2 regions of the Streptomyces sp. G5(2025) genome follow, and region 1 is predicted to be linked to the other one. Evidence: predicted binding sites of a transcription regulator. Region 1 holds the regulator's gene; the other holds the start of a gene.
What was found. The regulator HrcA, encoded in region 1, represses chaperone genes, less so after heat shock. The targets are predictions, from matches to a motif close to TTNGCACTCNGNNNNNCNGAGTGCNAA.
Positions count from the first base shown of each region.

Region 1 (6,389 bases):
CACGCTTCCTCTCCCTCCTCTACGGCGAGCTGGTCCCGCACGAAGGCGGCGTGCGCTGCACCCTCGCGTGCGCCGGGCACCCGCTGCCGCTGCTCCTGTCGCCCGACGGGCAGGTGCGGTCGGCGGCGAGCCCGCAGATGCTGCTCGGGGTCGTCGACGACGAGACGTACACCAGCGAGAGCTTCGACCTGCTGACCGGCGACACCCTCCTGTGCGTCACGGACGGTGTGACCGAGCGGCGCTCGGGGCGGCTCCAGTTCGACGACGGCGACGGCCTGGCGCAGGCCCTCGCCGGCTGCGCGGGGCTCGACGCGGCGCTCGTGGCGGAGGAGATCCGGCGGCTCGTGCACGAGTTCTCGGAGCGCCCGCCGGACGACGACCTGGCGCTGCTGGTGCTTCAGGCGCAGTAGGCGCATAGGCGCATAGGCGCATAGGCGCTGTAGGTGCAGCTGACGCTCGCGCTCCGGCGGTGCGGGACAATCGACGGTATGCCTTCCGCACTGCCCGATGGTGAGCCCATGCCCGAGGACGGCGCGCTGCCCGCGTCCGCCCTGGCCGGCGCGGCCTCCCGCCCCCTCGGCTTCTACCTGCACGTCCCGTACTGCGCCACGCGCTGCGGCTACTGCGACTTCAACACCTACACCGCCACCGAGCTGCGCGGCTCCGGCGGTGTGCTCGCCTCCCGCGACAACTACGCGGACACCCTGACCGACGAGGTGCGGCTCGCGCGGAAGGTCCTCGGCGACGACCCGCGGCCGGTGCGGACCGTCTTCGTCGGGGGCGGTACGCCGACGCTGCTGGCCGCGGGTGATCTCGTACGGATGCTGGCGGCCGTACGGGACGAGTTCGGTCTCGCGGACGACGCGGAGATCACGACCGAGGCGAACCCCGAGTCGGTCGACGAGGCGTATCTGGCGGAGCTGCGGGAGGGCGGGTTCAACCGCGTCTCCTTCGGCATGCAGAGCGCGAAGCAGCACGTGCTGAAGGTCCTCGACCGTACGCATACGCCGGGGCGGCCCGAGGCCTGCGTCGCCGAGGCGCGGGCGGCCGGGTTCGACCATGTGAACCTCGACCTCATCTACGGCACCCCGGGCGAGACGGACGACGACTGGCGGGCCACGCTGGACGCGGCGCTCGGCGCCGGGCCCGACCACGTCAGTGCCTACGCGCTGATCGTCGAGGAGGGCACGCAGCTCGCGCGGCGCATCCGGCGCGGGGAGGTGCCGATGACGGACGACGACGTCCACGCCGACCGGTACCTCATCGCCGACGAGGTCCTCGGCCGGGCGGGCTTCTCCTGGTACGAGGTGTCGAACTGGGCCACGTCCGCGGCGGGGCGCTGCCTGCACAACGAGCTGTACTGGCGCGGCGCCGACTGGTGGGGCGCCGGGCCCGGCGCGCACAGCCATGCCGGGGGCGTGCGATGGTGGAACGTGAAGCATCCCGGGGCGTACGCGGCGGCCCTGGCCGGCGGCCGGTCGCCGGGGGCCGGGCGTGAGGTCCTCTCCGAGGAGGACCGGCGGGTGGAGCGGATCCTGCTGGAGCTACGGCTCGTGGAGGGCTGCCCGTTGACTCTGTTGAAGGAGGCCGGGCTCGCCGCCTCGCGCAAGGCCCGGGACGAGGGGCTGCTGGAGGCGGCGCCGTACGCGGCGGGGCGGGCGGTGCTGACGTTGCGGGGGCGGTTGCTGGCGGACGCGGTGGTCCGGGAGCTGGTGGATTAGCGGCGCCGGGTGCTGGGCCGCGGGGCACACGACCGGCGGTGAGCCGTCCTGCCCGGCCGCGCCACCCGGCAGCGGTCTCCCACCCACCCGCCCGTTTGCCCGGCAGCCGACCCGTCCCGCACCCACACACCCGGCAGCAGACCCGCCCGCTATGGATGCGTCACGAAGTCGATCAGTTCTTCCACTCTGCCCAGCAGCTCCGGCCGCAGATCCTTGTAGCTGCGCACCGAGCCGAGGATCCGCTGCCACGCCGCCCCCGTGTTCTCCGGCCAGCCCAGCGCCCGGCAGACGCCCGTCTTCCAGTCCTGCCCCCGCGGCACCCGGGGCCACGCCTCGATGCCCACCGAGGACGGCTTCACCGCCTCCCACACGTCGATGTAGGGGTGGCCGACGATCAGGGCGTGGTCGCCGGTGACCTCCGCCGCGATGCGGGACTCCTTGGAGCCGGGCACCAGGTGGTCCACGAGGACGCCGAGGCGTGCGTCGGGGCCGGGGGAGAAGTCGGCGACGACCGCCGGGAGGTCGTCGATCCCCTCCAGGTACTCGACGACGACGCCCTCGACGCGCAGGTCGTCGCCCCAGACCCGCTCGACGAGTTCGGCGTCGTGGCGCCCCTCGACGTAGATGCGTCCCGCGCGGGCGACTCTGGCCCGCGCCCCGGGGACCGCCACCGAACCGGAGGCGGTGCGCGAGGGACGTACCGGCGCACTCGCGCCGGGGGCCGCGGCCGGGCGCACCAGCGTCACCGTCCTGCCCTCCAGGAGAAACCCCCGCGGCTCCATCGGAAAGACGCGGTGCTTGCCGAAGCGGTCCTCCAGGGTCACCGTCGGGCCCTGCGCGGTCTTCTCGCAGCGGATCACCGCCCCGCAGAAACCGGTGCTCAGCTCCTCCACCACGAGGCCGGCGTCCGCCGCCACCTCCGGTACGGGCTTCGGCTTCTTCCAGGGGGGCGTGAGATCGGCGGAGTACAGACGGCGCTGCGGGCCCGGAGGGCCCTCGGAGGGGTGGTGGCGGGAGACGGGTGGGCGCATTCTGCCGACGATAGGAAGAACGGGCGGGCCATCCGTCACGACACGCCGGAAATCGCCGCCAGTGTGGCGCGCTGCGCACGGACATAAGCCGCATCCACCACCGCACCGTGCCCCGGCACGTACCGCGCGTCCTCGCCGCCCAGCTCCAGGAGCCGGTCCAGCGCCGCCGGCCACCGCGAGGACACCGCGTCCGGGCCGGCCTGCGGTTCGCCCGACTCCTCGACGAGGTCGCCGCAGAAGACGATCTCCCGCTCGCCGTCCCCGCCGTCCCCGCCGTCTCCGCCGTCCCCGCCGGGGACCAGGACCGCCAGGTCGTGGCCCGAGTGGCCGGGGCCGACGTTCGCGAGGAGGACCTGGACGCCGCCGCCGAGGTCGAGCGTCCACTCCCCGCACACCAGGTGATGGGGGTGGACAAGGAGGTCCACCGCCTCCGCCGCCGCCCGCGGGTCCAGGCCGTGCCGCACCGCGTCCGCGCACAGCTCCTCACGGCCCTTGTCGAGAACCGTGTCGATGCCCACAGCCCCGTACACCTCCACGCCCGCGAAGGCCGCGGCCCCAAGGACATGGTCGAAGTGCGGATGCGTCAACGCGAGATGCGTCACGCGGCGACCGCCGCCGAGGAGCTCTCTGGCCCGCGTCCGCAGGGCCGCGCCCTCGGCCAGGCTCGACCCGGCGTCGATCATCAGGGCCGCCCCGTCACCGACGACGAGCCCCGCCGTGCAGTCCCACACCGGCAGGCGGCACCGCCCCACGCGCGGTGCGAGTCGCTCCCAGCCCGCCGCTTCCCATGCCGGCTCCACGTCCATACGGTGACGCTAACCGCTGCGGCGGCGCCTGGCATGACCAACCAGCCTCCGGGCATGAGCAACGGGGTCCGGGTCCGGCCTTGCCGGGTCCGTACCCGACGCCCGTACACTGACCCTTTGACAGGCTGGCACTCACCCGCGTTGAGTGCCAGGCAGGGGTCCACGCCGGGGATCACCGCGACGGATGACGTGCTGGAGGTGCGCGCGATGCTCAGTGAACGCAGGCTCGAAGTGCTGCGCGCCATCGTCCACGACTATGTCGGGACGGAGGAGCCGGTCGGCTCCAAGGCGCTCACCGAGCGGCACCGACTCGGCGTCTCCCCGGCCACGGTCCGCAACGACATGGCGGCGCTGGAGGAGGAAGGGTTCATCGCCCAGCCCCACACCAGCGCGGGGCGCATCCCGACGGACAAGGGCTACCGCCTGTTCGTCGACAAGCTCGCCGGCGTCAAGCCGATGACCGCCCCCGAGCGGCGCGCCATCCAGAACTTCCTCGACGGCGCCGTCGACCTCGACGACGTCGTGGGGCGCACGGTGCGGCTGCTCGCGCAGCTGACCCGGCAGGTCGCCGTCGTGCAGTACCCCTCGCTGACGCGGTCGACCGTGCGGCACGTGGAGCTGCTCTCGCTCGCTCCCGCGCGCCTGATGCTCGTCCTGATCACCGACACCGGCCGGGTCGAGCAGCGCATGATCGACTGTCCGGCGCCCTTCGGGGAGACGTCGCTCGCGGATCTGCGGGCGCGGCTCAACAGCAGGGTCGCGGGCCGCCGCTTCGCGGACGTCCCGCAGCTGGTGCAGGACCTGCCCGAGGCCTTCGAGGCCGAGGACCGCGGCACCGTCTCGACGGTGCTCTCCACCCTCCTCGAAACGCTTGTCGAGGAGACCGAGGAGCGGCTGATGATCGGCGGCACCGCCAATCTCACCCGCTTCGGACATGACTTTCCCCTCACGATCCGCCCCGTTCTCGAAGCCCTTGAGGAGCAGGTCGTGCTCCTCAAGTTGCTTGGCGAGGCGACGGATTCGGGCATGACCGTACGGATCGGTCACGAGAACGCCCATGAGGGCCTCAGCTCCACCTCCGTGGTCTCGGTCGGCTACGGTTCGGGCAGCGAGGCAGTCGCCAAACTAGGCGTGGTCGGACCGACCCGCATGGACTATCCGGGAACGATGGGAGCAGTACGCGCAGTGGCACGTTACGTCGGACAGATCCTGGCGGAGTCGTAAGTGGCCACGGACTACTACGCCGTACTCGGCGTGCGCCGCGACGCTTCCCAGGACGAGATCAAGAAGGCCTTCCGGAGGCTGGCGCGTGAGCTTCACCCGGATGTGAATCCGGATCCGAAGACTCAGGAGCGCTTCAAGGAGATCAACGCCGCGTACGAGGTGTTGTCGGACCCGCAGAAGAAGCAGGTCTACGACCTCGGCGGCGACCCGCTGTCCCAGGCGGGCGGCGGCGGAGGCGCGGGCGGCTTCGGCGCCGGTGGCTTCGGCAACTTCTCCGACATCATGGACGCGTTCTTCGGGACGGCGTCGCAGCGGGGACCGCGGTCGCGTACGCGTCGCGGCCAGGACGCCATGATCCGGCTGGAGATCGACCTCGACGAGGCCGCCTTCGGGACGACCAAGGACATCCAGGTCGATACGGCCGTGGTCTGTACGACCTGTAGCGGTGAGGGAGCCGCGCCGGGGACCTCCGCTCAGACGTGTGACATGTGCCGCGGTCGCGGTGAGGTGTCGCAGGTCACGCGGTCCTTCCTCGGACAGGTCATGACCTCGCGGCCGTGCCCGCAGTGCCAGGGCTTCGGCACCGTCGTGCCGACGCCGTGCCCCGAGTGCGCCGGTGACGGCCGCATCCGGTCGCGGCGGACGCTGACGGTGAAGATCCCGGCCGGTGTCGACAACGGCACCAGGATCCAGCTCGCCGGTGAGGGCGAGGTCGGGCCCGGTGGCGGTCCCGCCGGTGACCTGTACGTGGAGATCCATGAGCTGCCGCACGCCGTCTTCCAGCGGCGCGGTGACGATCTGCACTGCACGGTCACCATCCCGATGACCGCGGCGGCCCTCGGCACGAAGGTGCCGTTGGAGACGCTGGACGGCCTGGAGGAGATCGACATCCGGCCGGGCACGCAGTCCGGTCAGTCGGTGCCGCTGCATGGGCGTGGCGTCACGCATCTGCGGGGCGGTGGGCGCGGTGACCTCATCGTGCACGTCGAGGTCCTTACGCCGACCAAGCTCGACGCCGAGCAGGAGCGGGTGCTGCGGGAGCTGGCGCAGCTGCGGGGTGAGGAGCGGCCTACGGGGCAGTTCCAGCCGGGGCAGCAGGGGTTGTTCTCGCGACTGAAGGACGCGTTCAACGGGCGGTAGCGCCTTGAGCGGGATTTGTTGTGCCCCCGGGGCGGGTTCTCTCCCGTGCCGGGGGCGCTTTGTTGTCTGCGCGCGGGTTGTGTGTGGTTGCTCGCGCAGTTCCCCGCGCCCCTGGGTGGGGTGCCTGTGTTGTCTGTCTTGTGCGGGGTGTCGTGGGTTGCTCGCGCAGTTCCCCGCGCCCCTGATGGGGCGTCTCCGTGGTCTGTCTGTGCGGGGCGTCTGTGGTTGCTCGCGCAGTTCCCCGCGCCCCTGGGTGGGGTGCCTGTGTTGTCTGTCTTGTGCGGGGTGTCGTGGGTTGCTCGCGCAGTTCCCCGCGCCCCTGATGGGGCGTCTCCGTGGTCTGTCTGTGCGGGTTGTGTGTGGTTGTTCGCGCTGTTCCTCGCGCCCCTTAGGGGGCGCGGCCCCAGCGGGGGCCTGGGGGGCCGGCGGCTCGATTCGGTTGGTTGTGTTGGGCGTGGCACGATGCG
Region 1 is NZ_JBMUZT010000006.1:2,458,958-2,465,346, reverse strand. Features, by position in the region: gene ACOBQB_RS22035 (SpoIIE family protein phosphatase) at 1-410, shown strand, start outside; gene hemW (radical SAM family heme chaperone HemW) at 489-1,721, shown strand; gene ACOBQB_RS22025 (DUF3097 domain-containing protein) at 1,871-2,752, opposite strand; gene ACOBQB_RS22020 (MBL fold metallo-hydrolase) at 2,788-3,558, opposite strand; gene hrcA (heat-inducible transcriptional repressor HrcA) at 3,766-4,782, shown strand; gene dnaJ (molecular chaperone DnaJ) at 4,783-5,922, shown strand.

Region 2 (6,389 bases), 2.3 Mb from region 1:
GGGGGCCTCGCGGGCCGCCTCGACCGCCCAGGACAGCGGCGGGGAGTAGGACTCCGGGTCGAAGATGCGGCCCCGCTTGGAGGAGCGCCGCGCCGGGTCCACGAACACCGCGTCGTACGCCGAGGTGTCGACGTCGGTGACATCGGCCTCGCGCACCTCGATCAGGCCGGCGAGGCCGAGCGCCTCCGCGTTGGCCCGGGCGACCGCGCACGTCAGCGGGTCGCGGTCGACGGCGAGTACGGAGATCCCGGCCCGCGCCAGGGCGATCGCGTCGCCGCCGATGCCGCAGCACAGGTCCGCGAGGGAACGCACCCCGAGGGCCTTGAAGCGCTCGGCCCGGTGCGCGGCGACGGAGGCGCGGGTGGACTGCTCGACGCCGTTCGGTGTGAAGAACATCCGGGCCGCGTCCTCGGCGCCGAACTTCGCCGCGGCCCGCCGGCGCAGCCGCGCCTGGGCGAGGGCGGCGGAGACCAGCGGCGCCGGGTAGGCGCGGCGCAGCCGGGTGGCGGCGGCGAGTTCCTGGGCGGGTTCGACATCCCGCACCTCGTCGAGCAGGGCCCGGCCGGTGCCGGTGCGCAGGGCGGCGAAGGCGGCGAGGGGGTCACCGGGACCGGCGTCGCCGCAGGCGTGGCCGGCGGCGGGGCTGCTCGGTGTGTTCGGGGCGTTCACCTGCCCCATTGTGGGCCAGTCGGTGGATGGTGCGCGGCGGGCGGCGGTGTCGGCCGCCGGGTGCGGCGGTGAGCTGCGAGGATCCGGCGCCATGCAACTCGTACGACAAAACGAAGAATCCGCCGTAAGACGGAAGAATCAGGCGCGTGCCGTGGTGGCCGCCCTGGCCGTCGCGGCGGTCGCCTCGGGCTGTGTCTCCGAGGTCGGCTCCGGCGGCGTGGCGCCCGCTCATGGCCAGCAGCCGCTCCAGGCCCCGCCCGCCCGGGCCCTCGACTCCTACGCCCGCCAGCTCGGCGCCGCCCAGGCGGCGCGGGTCGCCGCCGCCAAGCGCTGGGGCCTCGCCAAGACGCCGCTGACCGCGCCCCCGCCGCCCGCGAAGAAGCCGCGCCTGACCACCCGCAAGGGCTTCGAGGTCAAGGGCCAGGCGAAGCTGCCGCCCGTCTTCACGACGATCCCGACCAAGAAGAAGGTCGTCTTCCTGACCATCGACGACGGTGCCGAGAAGGACCGGGCGCTGCTGCGGATGATGAGCGACCTGAAGATCCCCTACACCGCCTTCCTCAGCGACTACCTGGTCAAGGAGGACTACGGCTACTTCAAGACGATGCAGGACCGCGGTGTCGTCCTGAACAACCACACCCTCCACCACCCGTACCTGCCCAAACTGTCGTACGAGCGCCAGCGCCGCGAGATCTGCGGCATGCAGAACGTCATCGAGAAGCGCTACGGCAAGCGGCCCGAGCTCTTCCGGCCGCCGTACGGGAACTACAACCGGGACACGCTGCGGGCCGCCAAGTCCTGCGGCATCAAGGCGGTGCCGCTGTGGAACGCGGAGGCCTTCGCCGACCGCATGGCCTACCGCGAGTGGGACCGTGACCTGCATCCCGGCGACATCATCCTCACCCACTTCCGGGGCCGCGAGGACTGGAAGGGCACCATGCCCGACATGGTCCGCCGGGTCATGAAGACGGTCACGGACAAGGGCTACGCGGTGGCCCGGCTGGAGGACTACCTGTGACCCGGCGGGCGCGGGCACACCGCCGCCTCCTCGCCGGGGCCCTGCTGTGCGGAGTACTCGCGCCCGCGCTGCTGACGGCCTGCGCCGAGTCGGTCGATCCGATCGAACGCCTGGGCCGCAAAGCCGCGGAGAGACTGCCGCCGCGCAAGCCTGACGGCTCCCGCTGCGGGCAGGCCCTAAAGACGCGGCCGCCCCACGCGAACGACACGAAGGAAACGCCGGGGGAGGAACCCCGGACCCCGCGGAGCCGTTGTCCGGACAAGGCCACTCCCGCGCCCGCCCGGCCACGGGGCACCCCCTCCCCGTGAAGCCGGAACACGTAAAGCCCGACGCCGCCGATTGGCACTCCGCTTGACCGAGTGCTAATCGCCGTCCTAGTCTCGCTTCTGGCACTCCCCGTTGGAGAGTGCCAACAGCGACGGGCAGGTCCGGCACCCGCGACGACGGATCCACCTGGTCGCCACACCTCAGACTTGACCCCGTGAGATCTCCGAAGGGGGAGACCGGATCGTGACGACCACCAGCTCCAAGGTTGCCATCAAGCCGCTTGAGGACCGCATTGTGGTCCAGCCGCTCGATGCCGAGCAGACCACGGCCTCCGGCCTGGTCATTCCGGACACCGCCAAGGAGAAGCCCCAGGAGGGCGTCGTCCTGGCCGTGGGCCCGGGCCGCTTCGAGAACGGCGAGCGCCTGCCGCTCGACGTGAAGACCGGCGACATCGTGCTGTACAGCAAGTACGGCGGCACCGAGGTGAAGTACAACGGCGAGGAGTACCTCGTCCTCTCGGCTCGCGACGTGCTCGCGATCGTCGAGAAGTAGTTCACCCGAAGCAGAAGCATTGCTTTTCGAGCTGCGCCCCTGGTCACCCCGCTGATTGCCGGGCGGCGAGGGGCGCAGTTCGTTCACCCGAGTTTTCGAGAGGGCTGAATCGCTCCCATGGCGAAGATCCTGAAGTTCGACGAGGACGCCCGTCGCGCCCTTGAGCGCGGCGTCAACAAGCTTGCCGACACGGTCAAGGTGACGATCGGCCCCCGCGGCCGCAACGTCGTCATCGACAAGAAGTTCGGCGCCCCCACCATCACCAACGACGGCGTCACCATCGCCCGTGAGGTCGAGGTCGAGGACCCGTACGAGAACCTCGGCGCCCAGCTGGTGAAGGAGGTGGCGACCAAGACCAACGACATCGCGGGTGACGGCACCACCACCGCCACCGTGCTGGCCCAGGCCCTGGTCAAGGAAGGCCTGCGCAACGTCGCCGCCGGCGCCTCCCCGGCCGCCCTGAAGAAGGGCATCGACGCCGCCGTCAAGGCCGTCTCCGAGGAGCTCCTCGCCACCGCCCGGCCGATCGATGACAAGGCCGACATCGCGGCCGTCGCCGGTCTGTCCGCCCAGGACCCGCAGGTCGGCGAGCTCATCGCCGAGGCGATGGACAAGGTCGGCAAGGACGGTGTCATCACCGTCGAGGAGTCCAACACCTTCGGCCTGGAGCTCGACTTCACCGAGGGCATGGCCTTCGACAAGGGCTACCTCTCGCCGTACATGGTCTCCGACCAGGAGCGTATGGAGGCCGTCCTCGACGACCCGTACATCCTGATCCACCAGGGCAAGATCTCCTCCATCCAGGACATGCTGCCGCTGCTTGAGAAGGTCATCCAGTCCAACTCCTCGAAGCCGCTGCTGATCATCGCCGAGGACGTCGAGGGCGAGGCCCTGTCGACCCTGGTCGTGAACAAGATCCGCGGCACCTTCAACGCCGTCGCGGTGAAGGCCCCCGGCTTCGGTGACCGCCGCAAGGCGATGCTCGGCGACATGGCCACCCTCACCGGTGCCACCGTCATCGCCGAGGAGGTCGGCCTCAAGCTCGACCAGGTCGGCCTGGACGTGCTCGGCACCGCCCGCCGCGTCACCATCACCAAGGACGACACCACGATCGTCGACGGCGGCGGCAACAAGGCCGACGTCGAGGGCCGCGTCGCCCAGATCAAGGCCGAGATCGAGGCCACGGACTCCGACTGGGACCGCGAGAAGCTCCAGGAGCGCCTCGCGAAGCTGGCCGGCGGCGTGTGCGTCATCAAGGTCGGCGCCGCCACCGAGGTGGAGCTGAAGGAGAAGAAGCACCGTCTGGAGGACGCCATCTCCGCGACCCGCGCCGCGGTCGAGGAGGGCATCGTCTCCGGTGGCGGCTCCGCGCTCGTCCACGCCGTGAAGGTCCTTGAGGGCAACCTCGGCAAGGACGGCGACGAGGCCACCGGTGTCGCCGTCGTCCGCCGCGCCGCCGTCGAGCCGCTGCGCTGGATCGCCGAGAACGCCGGCCTGGAGGGTTACGTCATCACCTCCAAGGTCGCCGAGCTGGACAAGGGCTTCGGCTTCAACGCCGCGACCGGCGAGTACGGCGACCTGGTCAAGGCCGGCGTCATCGACCCGGTCAAGGTCACGCGCTCCGCGCTGGAGAACGCCGCGTCGATCGCCTCGCTGCTCCTTACGACCGAGACGCTGGTCGTCGAGAAGCCGGCCGAGGACGAGGCGGAGGCCGGACACGGCCACGGTCACGGTCACTCGCACTGATCGCTGCCGCTCCGCCTGAACGGTGTACCGAGGCCCGGCTTCCCCTCGCGGGGGAGCCGGGCCTCGGCCTTTTCCGGGGTGCGGCTGCCGGGTTGCTGTGCGTCGCCGGGTGCGGGTTGTTCCTGGCCGGTCGCGCAGTTCCCCGCACCCCTGACGGGGCACGGCCCCTTTAGGGGCTCGCGGCCCGCCCAGGGCCAGGGCTACTGGGGGCCGTACTTCCGCCCTCTACGCGACGTGACCCCGCCCAGCAGAGACCTGGGCGTCAGTTTGGCGACGCCCATCAGCGCCTTGTACCGCGGGTCCGGGATCGAGACCGTCCGGCCCCGCGCCAAGTCGGCCAGCGCCGCCGCCACCAGCTTGTCCGCGTCGAGCCACATCCAGTTGGGGATGTTGGACGTGCCCATCCCCGCCCGCTCGTGGAACTCCGTCCGCACGAAGCCGGGGCACAGCGCCATCAGCCGCACCCCGGAACCGGCCAGGTCCTTTGCCGCGCCCTGCGTGAACTGCACGACCCAGGCCTTGGAGGCCCCGTACGTACCGCGCGGCAGGAACGCCGCGACCGACGCGACGTTCACCACGCCGCCCCGGCCCCGCTCCCGCATCGATTCCACGGCCGCCGACGTCAGGCGCAGCACCGCCTCGCAGTGCACCTTGAGCATGGTCAGCTCGTCGGCCATCGGGACTTCCAGGTACCGGCCCTTGTTGCCGAACCCGGCGTTGTTGATCAGCAGATCGACCGTGTCCCTGCGGTTCGAGAGCCGCTTCTCCACGGCTTCGATGCCCTCGTCCGTGGCGAGGTCGGCGGTGAGCACCTCCGCCTCGATGCCGTGCCGGTCGTGCAGCTCGGTCGCCTGTTCCCGCAGCCGCTTGGTGTCGCGCGCCACCAGGACGAGGTTGTGGCCGTCACCGGCGAGGCGTCGCGCGAAGGCGGCGCCGATGCCGGCGGTTGATCCCGTAATCAGAGCCGTAGTCATGGCCCAAGGCTAGTGAGGTCCGACGACGGCCGCGCCGCACGGACGCCATGCCTCCGGATCACGAGACCTCCGCGCCGGAGCGCGCCGCGTACTTGCGCGCCCGCTCCGCCACCTCGGGATGCAGCGCCTCGCCCGCGGCGAGCAGCCGCGGCAGCAGCGTGTTCTCCGTCGTGACGGCGCGGAACTGGAGGGCGACGGTGACCTCGTGCGCCGGCCGGTGCAGGATCTCGACCGGGTCGCCGGCCTTGATCTCACCGGGCTCGATCACCCGGAAATAGGCGCCGGGAACGCCTTCCAGGGTGAACCGCTTCACCCACCCCCGCTCGCCGAGGTGGCCCTGGAACGTACGGCAGGGGATACGGCCGCTCGTCACTTCGAGCACCAGGTCGGCGCCGACCCGCCAGCGCTCGCCTATCCTCGCGCCGCTCACGTCGAGCCCGGACGTCGTGAGGTTCTCGCCGAAGGAGCCGTCGGGCAGGGAGCGCCCGAGCTTGTCCTCCCAGGCGTCGAGGTCCTCGCGCGCGTAGGCGTACACCGCCTGGTCGTTCCCGCCGTGGTGGCGCAGGTCGGCGACCGCGTCGCCGGCCAGGCCGCTGCCTGCGACGCCCTTGGGGCCCGGCGCGGTCACCTTGACCGGTCCTGACGCCGGGCGCTTGGCGATGCCGGTGCGGCCGGAGGGGGCATCCGTGTACGAGGCGGCTTCGGGACGGCCCAGATTCACAGAGAGAAGCTTCATGATCCCGCAGCGTAGGTCCACCCAACCCAAAGGCGCGACCGAATATTTCGCCTCAGGCCCAAGCATCGCTTATGATCGGAATCATGATCGAGGCCCGTCATCTCCGTGTCCTGCGCGCCGTGGCCGCCACCGGCTCCTTCTCGGCGGCGGCCCGCGAGCTCGGCTGCACCCAGCCCGCCGTCAGCCAGCAGATGAAGGCCCTCGAAGCCTCGACCGGTACGCCGCTGCTCATCCGCACCGGCCGCGAGATGCGGCTGACGCAGGCGGGCGAGGCCCTGGTCAGGCATGCCACGGGCATCCTCGCCGGCCTCACCGCCGCGGAGGAGGAGATCGCCGCCATCGCGGGCCTGCGTGCGGGCCGGGTCCGCCTCGTCTCCTTCCCGAGCGGCAGTTCGACACTGGTGCCCGGCGCCCTCGCCGCGCTGCG
Region 2 is NZ_JBMUZT010000006.1:4,713,320-4,719,708, forward strand. Features, by position in the region: gene ACOBQB_RS32375 (class I SAM-dependent methyltransferase) at 1-678, opposite strand, end outside; gene ACOBQB_RS32380 (polysaccharide deacetylase family protein) at 761-1,687, shown strand; gene groES (co-chaperone GroES) at 2,198-2,506, shown strand; gene groL (chaperonin GroEL) at 2,624-4,252, shown strand; gene ACOBQB_RS32395 (SDR family NAD(P)-dependent oxidoreductase) at 4,453-5,226, opposite strand; gene ACOBQB_RS32400 (MOSC domain-containing protein) at 5,285-5,962, opposite strand; gene ACOBQB_RS32405 (LysR family transcriptional regulator) at 6,046-6,389, shown strand, end outside.
Region 2: a site for HrcA is predicted at 2,027-2,053, ahead of groES (co-chaperone GroES). Genes of this name have one in related genera too.